One region of the Pseudomonas sp. LBUM1676 genome, then DNA from elsewhere that is predicted to be linked to it. Evidence: predicted binding sites of a transcription regulator. Region 1 holds the regulator's gene; each other region holds the start of a gene.
What was found. The regulator sigma-54, encoded in region 1, starts transcription at its own class of promoters, with help from an activator protein. The targets are predictions, from matches to a motif close to ANTGGCATNNANNTTGCTNT.
Positions count from the first base shown of each region.

Region 2: the regulator sigma-54 is predicted to act here: its motif matches at 1,453-1,472, upstream of ACA041_RS22145 (CmpA/NrtA family ABC transporter substrate-binding protein).
Region 3: the regulator sigma-54 is predicted to act here: its motif matches at 1,693-1,712, upstream of ACA041_RS15430 (sigma 54-interacting transcriptional regulator).
Region 4: the regulator sigma-54 is predicted to act here: its motif matches at 1,349-1,368, upstream of ACA041_RS23500 (flagellar basal body rod protein FlgF).

Region 1 is NZ_CP166777.1:877,208-880,406, reverse strand. It holds gene lptB (LPS export ABC transporter ATP-binding protein) at 1-166, shown strand, start outside; gene ACA041_RS03945 (RNA polymerase factor sigma-54) at 351-1,844, shown strand; gene hpf (ribosome hibernation-promoting factor, HPF/YfiA family) at 1,919-2,227, shown strand; gene ptsN (PTS IIA-like nitrogen regulatory protein PtsN) at 2,240-2,704, shown strand; gene rapZ (RNase adapter RapZ) at 2,707-3,199, shown strand, end outside.
Region 2 is NZ_CP166777.1:4,811,649-4,814,847, reverse strand. It holds gene ACA041_RS22150 (ANTAR domain-containing response regulator) at 1-106, opposite strand, end outside; gene ACA041_RS22145 (CmpA/NrtA family ABC transporter substrate-binding protein) at 122-1,333, opposite strand; gene ACA041_RS22140 (quinone-dependent dihydroorotate dehydrogenase) at 1,565-2,584, shown strand; gene rmf (ribosome modulation factor) at 2,798-3,013, opposite strand.
Region 3 is NZ_CP166777.1:3,327,770-3,330,968, forward strand. It holds gene ACA041_RS15430 (sigma 54-interacting transcriptional regulator) at 1-1,523, opposite strand, end outside; gene ACA041_RS15435 (phenol hydroxylase subunit) at 1,827-2,081, shown strand; gene ACA041_RS15440 (aromatic/alkene monooxygenase hydroxylase subunit beta) at 2,127-3,122, shown strand; gene ACA041_RS15445 (MmoB/DmpM family protein) at 3,119-3,199, shown strand, end outside.
Region 4 is NZ_CP166777.1:5,098,022-5,101,220, reverse strand. It holds gene ACA041_RS23505 (sigma-54-dependent transcriptional regulator) at 1-1,103, shown strand, start outside; gene ACA041_RS23500 (flagellar basal body rod protein FlgF) at 1,423-2,163, shown strand; gene flgG (flagellar basal-body rod protein FlgG) at 2,209-2,994, shown strand; gene flgH (flagellar basal body L-ring protein FlgH) at 3,047-3,199, shown strand, end outside.

The sequences.
Region 1 (3,199 bases):
CATCGGTGTGTTGATCACCGACCACAACGTCCGCGAAACCCTGGATATCTGCGAAACCGCGTACATCGTCAACGATGGCCAACTGATCGCCGAAGGCGATTCTGCCACCATCCTGGCCAACGAACTGGTCAAGGAAGTGTATCTGGGCCATGAGTTCCGCCTGTAAGCGCTGAGGTGTCCAGCTTGTCGCTCAAGCGCTTGTCTCGATAAAAAATCAACACTTTTTTATTGTTACAGCGCTCTAGGCAAACGCTAAAGTTTCGGGCATATAATTTGCTTATGTTTGGCGCTTCGGCGCCCTGTAGTGGATGGCGCATGTGCGCCGGCGAATAAGGTGTTAAGCCCCTGCCATGAAACCATCGCTAGTCCTGAGAATGGGCCAGCAGCTGACGATGACACCGCAGCTGCAACAGGCCATCCGCCTGCTCCAATTGTCGACCCTGGACCTGCAACAGGAAATCCAGGAGGCCCTGGAGTCCAATCCGATGCTCGAACGCCAGGAAGAAGGCGACGACTTCGATAATGCCGACCCCTTGGCCGACAAAGCCGAACAGCAACCCAACGCCGACGTTTCGGAACCCTCTTACCAGGAAACCGCCCCGACGGTGGATAACCTCGAGGAAGGCGACTGGAACGAGCGCATTCCCAACGAACTGCCCGTCGATACCGCGTGGGAAGACGTTTACCAGACCAGCGCCAGCAGCCTGCCGAGCAACGATGACGACGAGTGGGATTTCACCACCCGTACATCGGCCGGTGAAAGCCTGCAAAGCCATCTGCTTTGGCAACTGAACCTGGCGCCGATGTCCGACACCGATCGCCTGATCGCCGTGACCCTGATCGATTGCATCAACAATCAGGGCTACCTGGACGAAACCCTCGAGGAAATTCTCGAAGCCTTCGACCCGGAACTGGACATCGAACTCGACGAAATAGAAGCCGTCCTGCATCGCATCCAGCAATTCGAACCGGCCGGCATCGCCGCCCGCAACCTGGGCGAATGCCTGCTCCTGCAATTGCGCCAGTTGCCCGCCAAGACCCCTTGGCTGGCCGAGGCCAAGCGCCTGGTCACCGACTACATCGATCTGCTCGGCAGCCGCGACTACAGCCAGCTGATGCGTCGCATGAAGCTCAAGGAAGATGAGCTGCGCCAGGTGATCGAACTGGTCCAGAGCCTCAACCCGCGTCCTGGCTCGCAGATCGAGTCCAGTGAAGCCGAGTACGTCGTCCCCGATGTCATCGTGCGCAAGGACAACGAGCGCTGGCTGGTGGAGCTCAATCAGGAATCGGTGCCACGGCTGCGGGTCAATGCCCAATACGCCGGCTTCGTGCGCCGTGCCGACACCAGTGCCGACAACACCTTCATGCGCAATCAGTTGCAAGAGGCCCGCTGGTTCATCAAGAGCCTGCAAAGCCGCAACGAAACCCTGATGAAAGTGGCCACCCAGATCGTCGAGCATCAGCGCGGCTTCCTGGAGTACGGCGACGAAGCCATGAAACCGCTGGTGCTGCATGACATCGCTGAAGCGGTGGGTATGCACGAATCGACGATTTCACGAGTGACCACACAGAAATTCATGCATACCCCTCGGGGCATCTATGAGTTGAAATACTTTTTTTCCAGCCACGTCAGCACCTCCGAAGGCGGCGAATGCTCGTCAACGGCGATCCGCGCGATCATCAAAAAACTGGTTGCGGCGGAAAATCAGAAAAAGCCGTTGAGTGACAGCAAGATCGCTGGTTTACTGGAGGCACAAGGCATTCAGGTGGCTCGCCGCACCGTCGCCAAATACCGCGAATCCCTCGGGATCGCGCCTTCGAGCGAACGCAAGCGGTTGATGTAGAGCCACGCCACAGCGTTCCAGTGGTAGATCATCGGGTCTACCGCTTTATGCACTGGCAACGAAGGAGAAGCTGTATGCAAGTCAACATCAGTGGACACCAACTGGAAGTGACCGAACCTCTGCGCACCTACATCGGCGAAAAACTCGACCGATTGGAGAGGCACTTCGACAAGATAACCAACGTGCAAGTCACGATGAACGTCGAAAAGCTGCTGCAGAAAATCGAAGCCACGCTGCATATCCCCGGCGGAGAAGTGGTCGCCAACGCTGAGCATACTGACATGTATGCCGCGATCGACCTGCTGACCGACAAGCTGGATCGCCAACTCAAAAAGCATAAGGAAAAGACCCAGAGCCTCCTCCAGGGCGCAACCGGTCGTTAACACTCCCAACTCATGATCCGACTTGAAACCATCCTGACCCCCGGCCGTTCCCTCGTGAACGTGCCGGGCGGCAGTAAAAAGAAAGCCCTCGAACAAATTGCCAACCTGATCCACCGCGAAGTACCGGATCTGGAGATGCAAGACGTCTTTGAGGCTCTGATTGCCCGTGAAAAACTCGGCTCGACCGGTTTTGGCAACGGCATCGCCATCCCTCACTGTCGCCTCAAGGGCTGCACTACGCCCGTCAGTGCCTTGATGCACTTGGACGCCCCCATCGATTTCGACGCCATCGACGGTGCCCCGGTTGACCTGCTGTTCGTTCTGCTGGTCCCGCAAGCCGCTACCGATGCGCACCTGGAGCTGTTGCGCCAGATCGCCAGCATGCTCGACCGCAAGGAAGTGCGTGAAAAACTGCGCAGCGCCCCGAGCAATGAAGCCTTGTATCAGGTTGTCCTGGACGAGCAAAACGGTCAGTAATCATGCGCTTGATCATCGTCAGTGGCCGCTCAGGCTCAGGTAAAAGTACCGCGCTCGATGTTCTCGAGGACAACGGCTTCTACTGCATCGACAACCTGCCTGCCGGGCTCCTGCCGGAACTCGCCGAGCGCGCGCTGATCCACACCGAGCTGGCCCAGCCGCTGGTTGCCGTGTCCATCGACGCGCGCAACTTGCCGAGTCACCTGTCGCGTTTCCCCGAGCTGTTGGAGGAAGTTCGCAGTCGGCACATCCAGTGCGATGTGCTGTATCTGGACGCCGACGAAGAAACCTTGCTCAAACGTTTCTCGGAAACCCGCCGGCGCCATCCGCTGAGCAATGCCAATCGTTCGCTGGCGGAAGCGATCAGCGACGAGAGCATGCTGCTCGGGCCAATTGCCGACCTCGCCGATCTCAAGGTCAACACCACCAACCTGAACCTGTATCAGCTGCGCGATACCATCAAGTTGCGCCTGCTGAACCAGCCGGAGCCCGGTA
Region 2 (3,199 bases), 2.9 Mb from region 1:
TGGTCAGGCCGGATTCGTCGATCACCTCGAACCCGGCTTCGGTCAGGGCCGCCTTGAGGCGACCGACTTTTTTCGCGGTGTCGTTGATCAGCAGGATTCGCAACATATTTGCAGTCTCCTGTCAGCGGCTGGCGAAAAGGGGCGAGCTGTCGCTCATGGCGTGCAGCTTGAAACTGCGGGCATAACCGCCTGGGTCCGAACCGTCCCAGACCTTGCCGTCGATCAACTGGCTGCAGCGCATCGACTGGCTCCCGGCAGCAACACCGACTGCGGTGGCGGCCTCTCGATACAAGTCTAGTTGCTGCACCTGACCGGCCACTGCGAGGTAGTCCGGGTCGTCGCGCAACAAACCCCAGCGGCGGAACTGGGTCATGAACCACATGCCGTCGGACAGATAAGGCAGGTTGACCTCGCCAGCGCCATGCAAGCGCAGTGCGTGCGGGTCCTGCCAGCGATTGCCGAGGCCATCGGCATACTCGCCGAGCAAGCGCGGTTCGATGCAGTCCAGTGGCGCGTCCAGGTATTGCGCTGCGCTGAGCAATTGCGCGGTGCTGCGGCGATTCTCGGTGCTGGCTTCGATGAAGCGGCTGGCCTCCAGAATCGCCATCACCAGTGCCCGGGCGGTGTTGGGGTATTGCTCGACGAAGGCGCGGGTGCAGCCGAGGACTTTCTCCGGGTGGTCGGGCCAGATGGTCTGGGTCGTCGCCAGGGTGAATCCGAGGTTCTGCTTCACTGCACTGGCGGACCAGGGCTCGCCGACGCAGAAACCGTCGATGCGCCCCGCCTGCAGGTGCGCGACCATTTGCGGCGGCGGCACCACCACGCTGTCGACGTCGTGCAGCGGGTGGATGCCTTGGCTGGCCAGCCAGTAATACAGCCACATGGCGTGGGTTCCGGTCGGGAACGTCTGGGCAAACGTCAGTTTTGGGCGACTTTGGTGCACGTGTCGGTCCAGTGCTTCAGGACTGGTCACGCCCTGGGCCTGCAGACCATGGGACAGGTTGATGCTCTGGCCGTTCTGGTTCAGGCCCATCAGCACGGCCATGTCGGTCGCCGCCACCCCGCCGATCCCCAGGTGGACCGCGTAAATCAACCCGTACAGGCTGTGAGCGGCATCGAGTTCACCGCTGACCAGTTTGTCCCGCAGATTGGCCCATGACGACTGGCGCTTGAGGTTCAGGGTCAGGCCGTAGGGCTGGGCGAAACCCTGGGTGGCCGCGACCACCACCGACGCGCAGTCGCTGAGGGCCATGAAGCCGAGGTTGATTTCGGTCTTTTCCGGGGCATCGCTGCCGTGGACCCAGGCCAGAGGGTTGGCTGCAATTTCAATCATCGATAAACACCTTCCATAAAAAAGCGTCGTACCGGGCCGCTTGCCGGAGCAAGGCCAGGTGACGACGCCGTTGTCTTTCGACTCATCCCGCCGTTGGCATGAGTGCTGATAGCGATGACGGTGCAAGGCATATGCCATCGCCGGCTGTTTTTGCGGCGTGCCTCGCCTGCGGCGCCGATGCCCGGCTATAATCGCCGCCTCATTTCGCCGCCAATCGAGTCAAAGCCGCCCATGTACAACTTGGCCCGTCAGTTGTTGTTCCAACTTTCCCCGGAAACCTCCCACGATCTGTCCCTGGACCTGATCGGCGCGGGCGGGCGTTTGGGCCTCAACGGCTTGCTGTGCAAGGCGCCGGCAAAAATGCCGGTGACCGTCATGGGCCTGGACTTCCCGAATCCGGTCGGGTTGGCAGCCGGCCTGGACAAGAATGGCGCGGCCATCGACGGTTTCGCTCAGCTGGGTTTCGGTTTCGTCGAAATCGGCACCATTACGCCGCGTCCGCAACCGGGCAACCCCAAGCCACGGATTTTCCGACTGCCGGAAGCAGAGGCGATCATCAACCGCATGGGTTTCAACAACCTCGGCGTCGATCACCTGTTGGCCCGCGTCGCAGCGGCCAAGTACAAGGGCGTGCTGGGCATCAATATCGGCAAGAACTTCGATACCCCGGTCGAGCGAGCGGTCGACGACTACCTGATCTGCCTGGACAAGGTTTACGCCCATGCCAGCTACGTGACGGTCAACGTCAGCTCGCCGAACACACCGGGCCTGCGCAGCCTGCAGTTCGGCGATTCGCTCAAGCAGTTGCTGGCTGACCTGGCCACGCGTCGCGCGGAACTGGCGCTGCGCCACGGCAAACATGTCCCGCTGGCGATCAAGATCGCGCCGGACATGACCGACGAAGAAACCGTGCAGGTCGCGCAAGCATTGATGGAAACCGGCATGGACGCGGTCATTGCCACCAACACCACCCTGAGTCGCGTCGGCGTCGAAGGCATGGAGTACGGTGACGAGGCGGGCGGTCTGTCCGGCGCACCGGTTCGCGAGAAGAGTACCCACACCGTTAAAGTGCTGGCGGCGGAATTGGCCGGTCGTTTGCCGATCATTGCCGTGGGCGGCATCACCGAAGGAAGGCACGCGGCCGAGAAAATCGCTGCGGGGGCGAGCCTGGTGCAGATTTACTCCGGCTTCATCTATAAGGGCCCGGCGCTGATTCGTGAGTCCGTGGACGCAATAGCAGCCCTGCGCTGAACCCATGTAGGAGCCGGCTTGCTGGCGATGGCGTCCTTGAGATCGCTATCGCCAGCAAGCCGGCTCCTACAGGGGAAGGTGTCTGGGGCCAGAGAGCAGGCATAAAAAGGGCTCCTCGAGGGAGCCCCTGGGCCGGAGCCCGCCGCCCGGATGGGGCGTGCGTGGTAAGTCGTTACGTAATCAGATTGTCGTGTCGGAGTGTTGTGCCCTGTGTTAGCCGACGGCGTGAAGTTCGTTGAGTCTGTGGATTCCCGCAGTGCCGGTCATACCGTCCCAGTTGTCGCCGCGTCCTTCTCGCCAGCCGTTAATCCAGGCTTGGCGTACCGACGGTAGAGTAAATGGGCAAAGCTCACGGGATTTGCCACCAACGCCATATTGATATCCGCGCAAAAATGCTCTTTCCAACGGATCACGCTTAAGTCTTCTCATAGGGTGTTGCCCTCACTTGTTGACTGTATTTATCGCGTCGACCTCAATTGAGGTCTGGCAGAAAAAAAATCTGCCGTTGGGGCTCGCTGCCGGCGTCGCGAGCCAAGGTGTTGACGCCGTTGCGACGTCAACCTGTGTTGAGTTCTAACCAATGCGTCACATCGAGGGAATGATCGTTTTGTCATA
Region 3 (3,199 bases), 2.5 Mb from region 1:
ACCCAGGTGTCTTCAGGCGCAAGCTTCTGGCTGATCAGGGTGCCTTCGCTCGACAAGCCGATGCTCAGTGCCTCGACAGACTGGTGCGGGAAGAGGGCTTCCACCGAAATGCTCTGATTGTTGTCAGTGATGATCACACCGCGCTCGATGAGATTTTCCAGCTCGCGAATGTTGCCCGGCCAGTCGTAGCGAAGGCAGGCCTCGCTGGCACGATCGGACAGCCCGAGGGTTTTTTTCTGGTAGCTCAGGTGCAGTTTTTCCAGAAAATGCTCGATCAACAGCGGGATGTCTTCGCGACGATCACGCAGTGCCGGAATGCGCACGGGATAGACATTCAGACGATAGTAGAGGTCGGCTCGGAATCGCCCGTCCTTCACGGCCTGGCCGAGGTCTTCGTGCGTCGCACCGATCACGCGCACATCGACACGTCGGGTCTGGCTATCGCCCACCCGCTCCAGTTCACCTTCTTGCAGAACGCGCAGCAAACTCGCCTGGGCGCGCGGGGTGAGTTCAATAATCTCATCGAGAAACAGCGTGCCGCCATGGGCCCGTTCGAAGCGCCCCATCCGCGATTGTTGGGCACCGGTGTACGCGCCTTTTTCCACCCCGAAAAGCTCGGCTTCGATCAAGTCTGGAGCGATGGCCGCGCAGTTCAGGGCGATGAAAGGACCGCCCGCGCGTTCACTGCGCAAATGCAGGCTACGGGCGATGACTTCCTTGCCGACGCCCGTCTCGCCCAGCAACAACACCGATGCTTTGCCGGGTGCGACCTTGTCGATCAGGTCGCAGGTCTTGCGATAGCTGGCTGAACGGCCAATCCCGTAAAACTGACCGGCACGCAACTCCAGGCGTTGATTCATGTTCTCGACCTGGAGCTGCAGGGTACGCAATTCATCGATGATCGGATCGCTCTGGAAGTACCGCATGAACGTATCGGCATCCTCCCACTCCTCAGCGGGCTTGCCGATGATGCGACACATCTGGTCTCCACAGCCGCGGCAGCTGACCTCTTTGTAGATGATCTGCCGGCCAATGAAAAATGATGAATAGCTGATCGCGTACCCGAGCAACATCCAGCAAATCGGCTGCTCGGAGTGCAGTTGTTCACTCTGGTGATTTTCCACTTCGAAGGAGTCGATCCATTCGATTTCGGCGTAAAAGGTGCCTGCCTCGATATCGATGTCCATCACCACCGGACGGACCTTGACCATGCCCTTGAGCGAGTGCAGCTGCGGCCCGATCAGGAACATGTCGATGTCACTGCCGTTGGGCCGTAATTTACGCGCCAATTCGGCATCTTTAAGCCCGGATTGGTAACCCAGGCGCAGGAAAAACCCCTTTGCACGCTCTTCGCCAATCATCTCGAGCAGCTCTCGACGGAACGAGGCCATCGACGAAACCTGCATCAGCAGCATCCGCTGCTCATCAAGCCAGATCTTGCCTTCGCTGCCAAGGAAGTGAATGCGATCGGTCAGATCCTTGAGCACTGCGGAGTGCTCGGCGGCTCGGTATTTCGTGGTCATGCAAACGCACCCTATGTCTTTTTTGTTTGTGGGGATGACTCGGTTCCCATGCAATTCATACCCTTCAATCCAGCCTGATTCAATGGGTCATTTGCTCGAATCGAGCCGATCGAGATTGACCAAATGATCAATCGGTTGATCCCGGCACCGGGCGCAATTTCCGCCATGAACGGCAAGATGCATGCAAAAAAATCATTTAACGATTTGATATATAACGTTTATTAATTTTGTTTTTGACATTGCGCAAGCACTGGCACCGTTGTTGCTCTTACCCCTCCATGACAACAGGGGGAGTACCCGAGCATGAACCAACCTGACAGCACCTTCGATCAAATGCCGCGCTACGTCCGAGTGCGTAGCGAGCCAGACGATGCTTTTGTCGAGTTCGATTTCGCCATCGGTTATCCCGAGCTGTTTGTCGAGCTGGTGCTGCCGCATCAAGCGTTCAGGCAGTTCTGCGAAAACAACCAGGTGCAACACATGGATGCGCAGATGTCCGCCGCCCTCGATGCCGATGCCCGCAAGTGGCGCTACGGCGAAGCCCGCGACGCTGAATAAGCGGCCTGACAAAAACCCAAAACAACAACTACAGGAGTCCACTCCATGAGTGTCGAGATCAAGACGACAACCGTCGAGACGATCCGCAACACCTTCAGCCACACCCGTCGCCGGTTTGGCGACAAGGTCGCCAGCCGCTACCAGGAAGCCAGTTTCGACATCGAAGCGGCGACCAATTTCCATTACCGGCCGCTGTGGCAACCGGACAAACTGCTCAATGACGCCACCCGCACCGCGGTGGTCATGGCCGACTGGTACGCGGTCACCGACCCGCGCCAGTACTACTACGGCGCCTACGTCCAGGCCCGGGCGAAGATGCAGGAAAACGCCGAGCACGATTACGCGTTCTGCGAAAAACGCGACATGCTCGCCAGCCTGTCGCCGCACAACGTCCAGCTGATCGGTTCGCTGCTGTTGCCGCTGCGGCACGCCGAGCTGGGGGCGAACATGAACAACAGCAACATCGCCGCCGATGGCTTCGGCACCAGCGTGACCCAGATGCACATGTTCCAGGCCATGGATCGACTGGGTATCGCGCAATACCTCTCGCGCATTGGCCTGATGCTCGACGACGGCGATGTCCTGCTGCTGGCCCAGGCCAAACAGCAATGGCTCAATGCCCCGGCCTGGCAGGGGATGCGCCGCTACGTCGAAGACACCCTGGTGGTGCGCGACTGGTTCGAGTTGACCGTGGCGCAAAACGTGGTCAGCGATGGCCTGGTGTATCCGCTGCTGTTCCACAAACTCGACGAACAACTCAGCGCCAATGGCGCCGGCCAGGTCGGCATGCTGACCGAGTTCATGCGCCTGTGGTTCGCCGAAAGCCAGCGTTGGGTGGATGCGCTGCTCAAGACAGTGATCAACGCCAGCCCCGGGAACAAGGCCCTGGTGGAGAGCTGGGTCGATCGCTGGAGCCAGCGTTCCATCGACGCGCTGCGGCCACTGGTCGGCCTGGGCCTGGAGGCGTCGGCGCTGGATGCGGTCTGCAGCGAGTTCGCCGCGCGCCTGAAGAAAGTCGGCCTGACGGGGGTGAAGCCATGACGTCCCTGGTTTACATCAACCTGCAAGACACCGATTACGCGCGCTCGATCGTCGAGGCCATCGCGCAGGACAACCCG
Region 4 (3,199 bases), 2.6 Mb from region 1:
AGGTCAAGGGCGACGTGTTTCTCGCCGACATCGCGCCCTTGCAATCGGAGCATGACGACAGCGAAGCCATGGCCGGTGCGGTACTCACGCTGCATCGCGCTGACCGGGTCGGTGAGCGCATCTATAACGTGCGCAAGCAGGAGCTGCGCGGGTTCGACAGCATTTTCCAGAGTTCTAAAGTCATGGCGGCGGTGGTGCGTGAAGCCCGGCGCATGGCGCCGCTGGATGCGCCGCTATTGATAGAAGGCGAAACCGGCACGGGTAAAGAGTTGTTGGCCCGAGCCTGCCACCTCGCAAGCCCGCGCGGGCAATCGCCATTGATGGCGCTCAACTGCGCCGGGTTGCCGGAATCCATGGCCGAGACCGAGTTGTTCGGTTATGGGCCCGGTGCCTTCGAAGGGGCACGGGCCGAAGGCAAGCTCGGGCTGCTGGAACTGACGGCGGGCGGCACACTGTTTCTCGATGGCGTCGGCGAAATGAGCCCGCGCCTGCAGGTTAAATTGCTGCGCTTCCTGCAGGACGGTTGCTTCCGTCGTGTAGGCAGCGATGAAGAGGTTTATCTGGATGTGCGGGTGATCTGCGCGACTCAGGTCGACTTGTCCGAGTTGTGCGCTCGCGGGGAATTTCGCCAGGATTTGTATCACCGCCTGAACGTGCTGTCGTTGCACATCCCGCCACTGCGCGAGTGTCTCGACGGTTTGACACCGCTGGTGGAGCACTTCCTCGATCAGGCCAGCCGACAGATCGGTTGCCCGCTGCCGAAACTGGCGCCGGCGGCCATGGAGCGGCTCAGTCACTACCATTGGCCGGGCAATGTCCGGCAACTGGAGAACGTGTTGTTCCAGGCGGTTTCGTTGTGCGAGGGCGGGACGGTCAAGGCCGAACATATTCGTCTGCCGGACTATGGCGTGCGTCAGCCACTTGGCGATTTTTCCCTGGAAGGCGGGCTGGACGAGATAGTCGGGCGCTTTGAGAAAGCGGTGCTGGAGCGGCTGTATTCCGAGCATCCGAGCAGTCGGCAACTGGGCAAGCGGTTGGGGGTTTCGCATACGACCATTGCCAATAAGTTGCGCGAGTATGAGGTTGGCAAGACGGAGTCATAGCTGGCACTTGCTTTGTTTGTACTGGCCCCATCGCGAGCAAGCTCGCTCCCACATTGGATATGTGTCTCACTGAGATCCCTGTGGGAGCGAGCTTGCTCGCGATGGCGGTGGTGGCCGTTACCCAGAATCAAGCGTTGCCTATTCCCGGCATAACACCGCCGGTTTTTCGTCTTCGATACATTTCCAAAATCCCCGCAAAACCCCTCAAACCCCTTGTTTCCCGGCCCCCGCGCCGCCAGAAAAAAGTTGGTCTGCAAATTGCTTATGGCTCAGCAGTACAGCACTGGGCGGCAAACGTCCGGCAGGCAGAGGAACGACTGTGGACAAGTACCTTTATGTGGCAATGACCGGCGCCAGCCAGAATGCACTGGCGCAGAAGGCTCATGCGAACAACCTGGCGAACATCTCCACCAACGGCTTCCAGAAAGACCTGGAACAGGCGCGTTCGATGCCGGTGTTCGGTGACGGCTTTCCGGCGCGTGCGTTTGCCCTGTCGGAGCGTCCGGCCACTGACTTCTCCCCTGGCGCGCTGGTGCAGACCGGTCGCGATCTCGATGTCGCGGTGCAAGGCAACGGCTGGATTGCGGTACAGAACCCTGACGGCGGCGAAAGCTACGTGCGCACCGGCAGCCTGAACGTCGACGCCCTCGGCGTGCTGCGAGCCGGCAACGGTATGCCGGTACTGGGCAATGGCGGGCCGATTGCCGTGCCGCCCGAGCAGCAGATCGAAGTCGGCGAGGACGGCACCATCAGTATCCGGGCGATGGGCGAGGGGCCTCGGGTGATGGCCGAAGTCGACCGCATCAAACTGGTCAACCCTGACTTCAGGAACATGACCAAAGGCCTGGACGGTTCGATCCACACCAAGGATGGCCAGCCGGCGCAGGCCGATGCCAACGTCAAGCTGGTGTCCGGCTTCCTCGAGTCGAGCAACGTCAATGCCGTGGAAGAGATGACCTCGGTGCTGGCCCTGGCCAAGCAGTTCGAACTGCACGTCAAGATGATGAACACCGCCAAAGAAGACGACCAGGCCATGGCTCGGGTCTTGCAGATCAGCTAATTACCAGAACGTCGCGCCGTAAAACAGGCGCACGAGGAGAATCGAATGCTTCCGGCTCTATGGGTTGCCAAAACAGGCCTGTCCGCCCAGGACACCAACCTGACGACCATTTCCAACAACCTGGCCAACGTCTCGACCACGGGTTTCAAACGGGATCGCGCCGAGTTCCAGGACTTGCTCTACCAGATCAAGCGCCAGCCTGGCGCCCAGACGACCCAGGACAGCGAACTGCCGTCGGGTCTGCAAGTGGGTACCGGTGTGCGCGTCGTCGGCACCCAGAAAAACTTCACCGCCGGCAGCCTGCAAACCACCGAGCAACCCTTGGACATGGCCATCGACGGTCGCGGTTTCTTCCAGATCCTGCAGCCGGACGGCACGACCTCCTACACCCGTGACGGTACCTTCCACCTCGACTCCAACGGTCAGATCGTCAATTCCAGCGGCTTCGCCCTGGAGCCGGCCATCGTCATCCCGAACGATGCCCAGACCTTCACCGTCGGTCGCGACGGCACCGTGTCCGTCACCGTGGCGGGCAACCCGGCCGCCCAGGTGATCGGCAACCTGCAAACCGCTGACTTCATCAACCCGGCCGGCCTGCAGGCCGTGGGCAATAACCTGTTCCTGGAAACCGCGGCCAGCGGCGCGCCGCAGGTCGGAACGCCGGGCCTGGCCGGTTTCGGCACCACGCTGCAGAACACCCTGGAAACGTCCAACGTCAGCACCGTTGAGGAGATGGTCAACATGATCACCACTCAACGCGCCTACGAGATGAACTCCAAGGTGATTTCCACCGCCGACCAGATGCTCTCGTTCGTCACGCAGAATCTGTAATCAAGTCCATGGGGCGGCCACGCGGCCGCCAGCAACACCGTGAGGTAGGGTCATGAAGCGTTTTGTATCTGTTCTGGCATTGAGTGGGGTCACCGCGCTCGCGGGCTGTGTCGCCCCGTCGCCCAAGCCCAACGACCCTTACTACGCCCCGGTGTTGCCCCGTACGCCGCTGCCGGCGGCGGCCAATAACGGCTCGATCTACCAG